Regions from separate parts of the Qipengyuania gaetbuli genome, predicted to be linked through region 3. Evidence: predicted binding sites of a transcription regulator. Region 3 holds the regulator's gene; each other region holds the start of a gene.
The links. The regulator LexA, encoded in region 3, represses DNA repair genes until DNA is damaged. The targets are predictions, from matches to a motif close to GTTCCNCNCTTGTTCT.
Positions count from the first base shown of each region.

Region 1 (2,201 bases), 190 kb from region 3:
TTTGGCTGGTTGTAGATCCGCTCGAACGCGAGATCGTCTGCTGGCTGGGCGATGACGCGCAGGTAGGCGAGCATGTCGCGGATTTCCGCGCGCTCGTAGAAGCGGAAACCGCCGACGATCCGGTAGTTGACGCCGATCTGGATGAAGCGGTCTTCGAATTCGCGGGTCTGGTACTGGGCGCGCACAAGGATGGCGACCTCGTCCAGCGGTGCGCCTTCGGATTCTAGCCGTTCGATCGCTTCGCCGACACGCCGCGCTTCTTCGGGGCCATCCCATACGCCGACCACGCGCACTTTCTCGCCCGCAGGAAGCTCGGTCCAGAGCGTCTTGCCGAGCCTTTCGCTGTTGGCGTCGATCAGGCCCGATGCGGCGGCAAGGATTTGCGGGGTGGAGCGGTAGTTCTGTTCCAGCTTTACTACGGCGGCGCCCGGAAAATCTTTTTCGAAGCGCAGGATGTTCGCCACCTCGGCACCGCGCCAGGAATAGATCGACTGGTCGTCGTCTCCGACAACGCAAATATTTTTGCGTTCCTGCGCGAGCAGGCGGAGCCACAGGTACTGGACTTGGTTCGTGTCCTGATACTCGTCCACGAGGATGTATTTGAACCGCTGCTGGTATTGCGCCAGCACGTCGCGGTGCTGGCGGAAGATGTTGAGCATGTGCAGCAGCAAATCGCCGAAATCGCAGGCGTTCAGGGACTTAAGCCGTTCCTGATAAAGCTTGTAGAACTGCGCCCCGCGACCATTGGCATAGGCTTCGTTCTCGACCGCATCGAGATCGCCGGGGTTGAGGCCGCGGTTCTTCCACCGGTCGATAAGGCCGGCCAGCTGGCGGGCGGGCCAGCGCTTTTCGTCCAGTTCCTGTTCCTGGACGAGTTGCTTGAGGAGGCGCAGCTGGTCGTCCGTGTCGAGGATGGTGTAATTGCTTTCCAGTCCCGCCAGTTCGGCGTGGCGGCGAAGCATCTTGGCACCGATTGAATGGAACGTGCCGAGCCACGGCATCCCTTCCACCGCGTCTCCGATATGCCGCCCGACACGGTCCCGCATTTCGCGCGCAGCCTTGTTGGTGAAGGTGACGCAGAGGATTTCGCTGGGCCATGCACGCCGCGTTGCGATGAGATGAGCCAATCTTGCGGTGAGCGCCGCGGTCTTTCCTGTCCCGGCACCGGCCAGCATCAGCACAGGGCCTTCCGTCGTCAGCACGGCTTCGCGCTGCGGTGCATTCAACATGGCCGCATAGGGCGGAATTCCGGGGTTTTCTTCGCTTTTGGGAGGGACAGGCAAATCCGGCATGGTCATGGAACGGCTAGGGAACGAATAGCGGCAACACAAGCCTGCAAAGCCGGCTTCCGGAACATTCGCGGCCTGTTTCGCGTAGTCTGTGCAATGAGAAAATAGGAGAAGTGCTTTGAATAAGCTGATTTTCGCCGGAGCCGCCGCGCTTGCGCTCGCCGCTTCGCCTTCGGTCGCCCAGGATGTCGCAGTCGATGCAGAGGGCAATGTCTATGTCATGACCGATACCCAGCAGGTCATGTACGATGGCTGGCCCGAAGTCCGCCGCGTCGCCTACGACGCATGGCCCTATGGCGTGCAGGAATACTACTGGACGCTTACGCCCGAGCAGAACGCCGGCTGGTGGGTGCTCAACGATAGCCAGCGGGTGCGTATCTACGAGATGACCCCCGAACAGCGCGCGCAGGCATGGACCGCCGTTGCCGCGCAGATGAGCAATGCCAGCGACACGGCTGTCGCCGCGCGGACTTCTGCTTCGGCTGCGACCACTGGTCCGCGTTTCGTGCGCAGCGAAGTGATCCAGACAACGCCGGCCAGCGATCGTGCTGCCGATGGCGAGCTGCCGATCTGTGCCGACAAGGCGCAGGACAATTGCATCAACGCCTGGGAAGCCGGCAAGCGCGGTCCGGGTGTAAGCCGCCCGCTCGAATATTGGCCGGGCCGCCCGGCTAGCGAGATCGACGAGCCGCTCCCGGCCACCCGTCCGGAAAGCTGACACCATAACGATTGCTCCGGCCGGTTAACCGGCGGAGACGCTTGGAAGGGGCGGGGCCGCACATGCGGTTCCGTCCTTTTCTTTTGAGTGGTTCAGGCTTCCAGACGGAGGAGGGTAAGCTTGGCCTTGCCCACGACGCGCTCCGCCTCGATGGCGAGGGTGCGGATCTCGATATCCTCGCTCTTGTGCGTTTC
Region 1 is NZ_WTYF01000004.1:521,021-523,221, reverse strand. Features, by position in the region: gene GRI42_RS04865 (ATP-dependent helicase) at 1-1,229, opposite strand, end outside; gene GRI42_RS13925 (hypothetical protein) at 1,408-2,007, shown strand; gene rsmD (16S rRNA (guanine(966)-N(2))-methyltransferase RsmD) at 2,100-2,201, opposite strand, start outside.
Region 1: GRI42_RS04865 (ATP-dependent helicase) is a predicted target of LexA. The motif match lies at 1,299-1,314, and genes of this name have one in related genera.

Region 2 (2,201 bases), 270 kb from region 3:
ACCACCTTGAGTGCGCCGCTCCGCTGCGGTTCGAGCAGGATCGGATCGGTGTGCTGGCGTAGTTGCTTGACCACGCGGCGGACATTGGCCCGGACCGAGTTGTCGAGCAGGTCGCCTTCTTCGCGGCGGGCTGCCAGGACGGCAGGGACGATCGGTTCGATCATTGGGCCGATGGAGCCGGGGAATTCTGCGTTGTCGGTGACGACCTGAGTCGCTGCCTTCACGGCACCACAGCTCTCGTGACCCATCACCACCACCAGCGGCACCTTGAGTTCTGCCACGGCATATTCGATGGATCCGAGCGCCACGGTATCGACCGTATTCCCGGCGTTACGGATGATAAAAAGCTCGCCGAGTCTGCGACCGAAAAGAAGTTCCGGCGGAACACGGCTGTCGGAGCACGTCACGTAAGCTGCAAAGGGGGTTTGTCCCTTGGCGATGTCGAGACGCCGCTGGGCGCTGGTCAGGACGCTGGTCTGCTCTCCCCTGAGGAAGGCTTCGTTACCCTCGCGCAGCAGTTGTAGTGCCGTGTCGGGGGTCAGCTCCGAAGCCGGAGGGGCGGGCTTGAGTAAGCTTGGTGCCTGTGCGCTGGCACTTGCACCCCCACCCACAATGGCGGCGGCTCCGGCGGCGCCGGTGGGAGATAACATCGTTCTTCTGGAAATCATTACATTCTCCCTGTGCACACACGGGAGCAACGTCGTGTCAGGCCCGTCTGCGCAATTCGCGTTGCGATACGTCCGACATCACGAATGCTGCTGCACTCGCCAGAGGGGCGCGGTCCGTACCCCCGCTGCGCGCGTGTGCGCGAGGAGTTCCCGAAAAAATCCAACTTCGTGCATCTTTTGACATTGGCGAATCCAGTGCTGGAACACATAAAGAACAAATGGCGCAGCAGACGATCCTCCAGAAGCTGGAAATCCTCGCCGATGCGGCGAAATACGATGCCTCTTGCGCGTCGTCCGGCACGGCGAAGAAGAACAGCCTGGGCGGAAAGGGGATCGGTTCGACCGAAGGAATGGGCATCTGCCATGCCTACGCGCCCGACGGCCGCTGTATCAGCTTGCTCAAGATATTGCTGACCAATCACTGCGTGTTCGACTGCCATTACTGCGTCAATCGCAAGAGCTCGAACGTGGCGCGGGCGCGTTTCACCCCGCAGGAAGTGGTCGACCTGACGCTGGCCTTCTACCGCCGCAATTATATCGAGGGTCTGTTCCTCTCCTCGGGCATCGTGAAGAACTCGAACCACACGATGGAACAGATCGTCGAGGTCGCGCGCATCCTGCGCGAAGAGCATGATTTCCGCGGCTACATCCACCTCAAGACCATTCCCGAAGCGGATGCGGAGATCGTCCACCAGGCCGGGCTCTATGCCGACCGTGTCTCGATCAATGTCGAACTGCCGACCGACAGCGGCCTCACCCGCCTCGCGCCGGACAAGGACGCGCGGCAGATCGAAGGTGCGATGGGCAAGGTGAAGGCCGATCTTGCAGAGGCGAAAGACGCGCACAAAAGGTTCAAGCACGCACCGCGCTTCGCACCCGCCGGCCAGTCGACCCAGATGATCGTCGGCGCCGATGCCGCGACCGATGCCGACATCGTGGGCAAGGCCAGCAGGCTGTACGACAATTTCCGCCTGCGCCGGGTCTACTACAGCGCCTTCTCGCCCATTCCCGATGCCAGTGCGGTGCTGCCACTGAAGCGTCCGCCGCTGATCCGCGAACACCGGCTCTACCAGTCCGACTGGCTGATGCGGTTCTACGGCTACAAACCGGCCGAGGTGATGCAGGCGACCGAGGCGGACGGGAACCTGCCGCTGGACATTGATCCCAAGCTCGCTTGGGCGCTGAAATTCCGAGAGCAATTCCCGGTCGACGTGAACCGGTCCACCAAGGAGCAATTGCTCCGCGTGCCCGGCCTCGGCGTGAAGGCGGTGGGCAAGATCCTCGCCAGTCGCCGCCACCGCGCGCTGCGGCTGGACGATGTGGCGCTGCTCACCCAGTCGATCACCAAGGTGCGGCCCTTCATCTGCACGGTGGACTGGCGCCCGGTCATGCTGACCGACCGGGCCGACCTCAGGAGCCTGCTCGCGCCAAAGGCAGAGCAGCTGGAGCTGTTTGCGGCATGACCGCGCTTCAGCATGTCAAACTCGGCACCTATTACGTGGTGCATCTGCCCGAGCCGGACGATTTCGACTT
Region 2 is NZ_WTYF01000004.1:65,513-67,713, forward strand. Features, by position in the region: gene GRI42_RS02610 (carbonic anhydrase) at 1-650, opposite strand, end outside; gene GRI42_RS02615 (putative DNA modification/repair radical SAM protein) at 887-2,131, shown strand; gene GRI42_RS02620 (UdgX family uracil-DNA binding protein) at 2,128-2,201, shown strand, end outside.
Region 2: GRI42_RS02615 (putative DNA modification/repair radical SAM protein) is a predicted target of LexA. The motif match lies at 869-884, and genes of this name have one in related genera.

Region 3 (2,201 bases):
TGGTCGGAACCGGCGCAGAGGCAGCGTGACCAGGCTGACGCATCTCGACGAGAAGGGTGCCGCCCGCATGGTCGACGTCTCCGCGAAGCCGATGACGCGCCGCACGGCCACTGCAGAGGGCCGGATTACGATGAAACCAGAGGCGCTCGCCGCCATTGCGGACGGAAGCCTCGGCAAGGGAGATGCACTCGCGACTGCAAGGATCGCCGGGATCATGGCGGCCAAGCGCACTGACGAGCTCATCCCGCTCTGCCACCCGCTCGGGCTGGAGACGGTCACGGTCGATTTCCATCTCGCCGATGACCATGTCGCGGTAACCGCCAAGGCAGGGCTGAGTGGCAAGACCGGCGTGGAGATGGAAGCACTCACCGCCGCCAGCGTTGCCTTGCTGACGCTCTACGACATGGCAAAGGCAGTCGACCGATCGATGGTCATCTCCGGTGTGCGCCTGGTCGAAAAGACCGGGGGCAAGTCCGGCGACTGGAAAGCCGAGGACTGAAACGGGAACGCCTGTTCCTCCATTTCGGCGCGAAAAACCGCAGAATTGCTTGACTCGCGAAAATTGGTTGCCTAATTGTTCCACATTCGTTCGCATGATGTGAACAGGAACGAGGGAGTGACCGATGCTGACCGCAAAGCAGCATGAATTGATCCGCTTCATCCAGCAGCGTCTCGGGGAAACGGGCATTTCGCCTTCTTTCGAAGAGATGAAGGAAGCGCTCGATCTGAAGAGCAAGTCGGGCGTCCACCGCCTGATCTCCGCGCTCGAGGAACGCGGCTTCATCCGCCGTTTGCCGAACCGTGCTAGGGCGCTCGAAGTGATCAAGCTTCCGGAAGATGCAGTCACTGCACCCGCCGCTGCGAAGGTATCGGTCGCTGCTGCGAACGACGCGGTAGTGTCCGCGCACAAGGCAGCACCGGTCGCGCCCGATCCGGCGAACGACGTCCTCCAGATCCCGCTTCACGGCCGTATTGCCGCAGGTGCTCCGATCGAAGCCATCGAAGGCCAGTCGAGCATGCCGGTACCCGCCGCCCTCCTCGGCCCGGGCGATCATTATGCGCTCGAAGTGTCGGGTGACTCGATGATCGAGGCCGGTATCTTCGACGGGGACTTCGCCCTGGTCCGCCGCACGGAAACGGCACGCGACGGTGAAATCGTCGTCGCTCTCGTCGATAACGAGGAAGCGACGCTCAAGTACCTGCGGCGCGAAGGCGCAATGGTCCGGCTCGATCCGGCAAACGGCGCTTACGAACCTCAGGTCTACGAAGCCAACCGCGTGCAGGTTCAGGGAAAACTCGCAGGACTGCTGCGTCGTTACCACTGACAAGTAAGGTTCAGGGCAATCAGGGCGCCGGCGAAAGCTGGCGCCCTTCTTGTTTGGGGCTCTCGATCCCTGAACGCTGCCATCCATGGCTTCCCTGGCCATCAGCCACGCCGGCTACGCGCTTATCGTCGAGGTAGATCGTCGTACCGCCATTCTCGCTCAGGTAGCGACCGTCGAGCTTGAGCCATCGGGGCCGGCAGCTGCGGGGTAACCACCGTTCTGCGATCACGATATCGCTCAGCTCGCATGCTGCGGCCAGTTGGCGCTCATCGATGCGCTGTCGGTTGAGCGCCACCAGCAGGGCCCACTCACGCTCCCCACGGGCGACGACAAGGCTGCAGAAATCAGCGCTACACTTCGCGTCCGGGTAGATTTGCAAGGGAACTGGAGGGTTATCGCTGCCGGACAGCTCGATCAGGTTGGTTTGGGAATAGGATAGCGGCGAGCCGCGCAGCACGTGAAGTTGCCCGCTTCCGTCCACGACGCCGAAATCCGCGCCATCGCGGGTCACGAGGATGTCGGCTGTAGGCGTTGCCGCTAGCGCAAACGCGCCCACGGCGGCCGGCAACAGACCCCACAGCCGCACCCTTCCCCGCCACAGCGCACCGCCGACGAAGAGTGCAATCGTCCCCATTCCCATCTGCGGAACCAGCTTCACCGCTCCGGGCTGGGCAGAGGTGAAATGGGCGATCCACAACAAGAGATCGAGCGACTTGCCCGCCAGCCACCATACCGGACCGCCCAGTCCCGCCAGATCGAGAAGCAGCGCCAGGGCAATGAGCGGCATCGACAGGAAAGTGACCAGCGGGATGCCGACGACATTCGCAAAGGCACCGGAGAGCCCTGCCCGGTGAAAATGGAACAGCACGATGGGCG
Region 3 is NZ_WTYF01000004.1:334,916-337,116, reverse strand. Features, by position in the region: gene trpC (indole-3-glycerol phosphate synthase TrpC) at 1-29, shown strand, start outside; gene moaC (cyclic pyranopterin monophosphate synthase MoaC) at 26-499, shown strand; gene lexA (transcriptional repressor LexA) at 624-1,325, shown strand; gene GRI42_RS03945 (ComEC/Rec2 family competence protein) at 1,345-2,201, opposite strand, start outside.

Region 4 (2,201 bases), 260 kb from region 3:
GGCCCCTTGGTCCTTCTCGGTTTCCTGCGTCATCTCGTGATGGTCCTAAACTGCGAATGGTGGTCGGCTGTCGCTTCACTCACTCAACGGTCGGCAAGCCGCGAAAGGTCCACGGCTTGCCGCTCGCAAACCTCCATTCGGCATTCGGACCCTATGGCCTGATCGGCGGGGGCGAAGGAGGTGGCGGCGGCCTCGGCTGGGCGGGCGGTGCGGGAGGTGGCTCGGGCGGGTTTAGCACGCTGTCCTCGGTCTGGAGGTGGAGCTCGCGCCCCTTCTCGCCGGTGCCGTCGATCAGCACGATGGAATGCGGACCGGTCCTGACGACGGCAGGGCTGGCAGCCAGCATCCGCATCACTTCCCAGGCACCCTTGTCGGCGGCCCGTTCGACCGCCTTGCAGTTGCCGGGATCGCCTTCGACGCGGGACAGGCGGGCATCCTCGCCCCACCTGATGGCGACGGGCGTCTCCGGGCATTGCGACCAGACTATCCGGCGCGGGCCAATGGTGATGACGCCTGCATTCTCGCCGATGCCGAAACCGGAATGTCCCCAGCCGTCGTAATTGTTTGCCGAAATGGGAATCCAGCGGCCCGTTATCTCCGAAAGTTCGGGAGTATTGGCGAGGCGCCATGCCTCGGGCCTGACGAGGACCAGCTCGCCCGCCGCGCTTGTCAGAATTATCCGGTCCTCGCCTGGTCGGGTCACTTCCGGGTTGGAACCGAAGAACCCGAAGAAGCGCCCGTCGCGGTCTTCCCAGTCGGGCGGGCATCCCATCAACGTTTGCAAGCGCGATCCGTCGCCCGTGTCGCGCAGGATCGCGTCCGCGCCCAGGCTGGCGGCATTGCCTGAATGGTTGCAGCCGACCGAATAGGACAGGCCGTCCTTTCCAACCTGCACATAGGCACGGCGCCAAGGCGTGCCGTTCTGCCAGCCCGGTTCGAAATCCCCGAAACTCTGCACCAGCCAGAAGCCCTCGATATCCTCCAGCGAAGTGACCGGATCGCCCGGCCAGGTCGACGAGCTTTCGGTTTGGGTCGCGGCTGGCTGGTCTGCCGCGGGTCCGGAGCATGCCCCTAGCCAAGCCATTGAGAGTAGGGCGGTAAAACCGGCGCGGTGCAGCTGGGCGATCATGGTGGAGAAACGCACTGCAGCGCCATCGGGGTCCCGCGCTTGCATTCGCGCCGGCCTTTCCCACATCGCTGGAACTCTCGCGCCGCTCGTCCGCTCCCTGTTGCAGGGCCCTTCGCGCGGAACGCGGCCCTCTTGACCAAAGCGAACAATTCGGGAACACGCTCTCCCCATGGCACTTACGCAAATCTCGGTACGCGGCGCGCGTGAACACAACCTCAAGGGCGTCGATATCGACCTGCCGAGGGACAGCCTGATCGTGATCACCGGGCTGTCGGGCTCGGGCAAGTCGAGCCTGGCGTTCGACACGATCTATGCCGAAGGGCAGCGGCGCTATGTCGAGAGCCTGTCGGCCTATGCGCGCCAGTTCCTCGAGATGATGCAGAAGCCCGATGTCGAGCATATCGACGGCCTCAGCCCTGCGATCTCGATCGAGCAGAAGACCACCAGCCGCAACCCGCGCTCAACCGTGGCGACGGTTACCGAGATTTACGACTACATGCGCCTGCTGTGGGCGCGGGTGGGCGTGCCCTATTCGCCCGCCACCGGCCTGCCGATCGAGGCGCAGACCGTCTCCAACATGGTCGACCGCGTGATGGCGCTGCCCGAAGGCACGCGGCTCTACCTGCTCGCGCCGGTGGTGCGCGGGCGCAAGGGCGAATACCGCAAGGAACTGGCCGAATGGCAGAAGGGCGGCTTCACCCGCGTGCGCATCGACGGCAAGATGTACGCGATCGAGGACGCGCCCGCGCTCGACAAGAAATTCAAGCACGACATCGAGGTGGTGGTCGATCGCCTCGCCGTGAAGGAAGGCATCGAAACGCGTCTGGCCGACAGTTTCGAACAGGCGCTGAAGCTGGCCGAGGGGCTGGCCTATGTCGACCTCGCCGACGGCGTCGTGCCGGGCAGGGAGGGCGAGGCCGACAGCGGCGGCGCGATGAAGGGTGCCGGCATCCCCGCCAACCGCATCGTCTTCTCCGAGAAGTTCTCCTGTCCCGTCTCCGGCTTCACAATCGAGGAGGTCGAGCCGCGTCTGTTCTCGTTCAATGCGCCGCAGGGGGCCTGCCCGACGTGT
Region 4 is NZ_WTYF01000004.1:597,115-599,315, reverse strand. Features, by position in the region: gene GRI42_RS05215 (lysozyme) at 1-33, opposite strand, end outside; gene GRI42_RS05210 (META domain-containing protein) at 152-1,174, opposite strand; gene uvrA (excinuclease ABC subunit UvrA) at 1,299-2,201, shown strand, end outside.
Region 4: uvrA (excinuclease ABC subunit UvrA) is a predicted target of LexA. The motif match lies at 1,272-1,287, and genes of this name have one in related genera.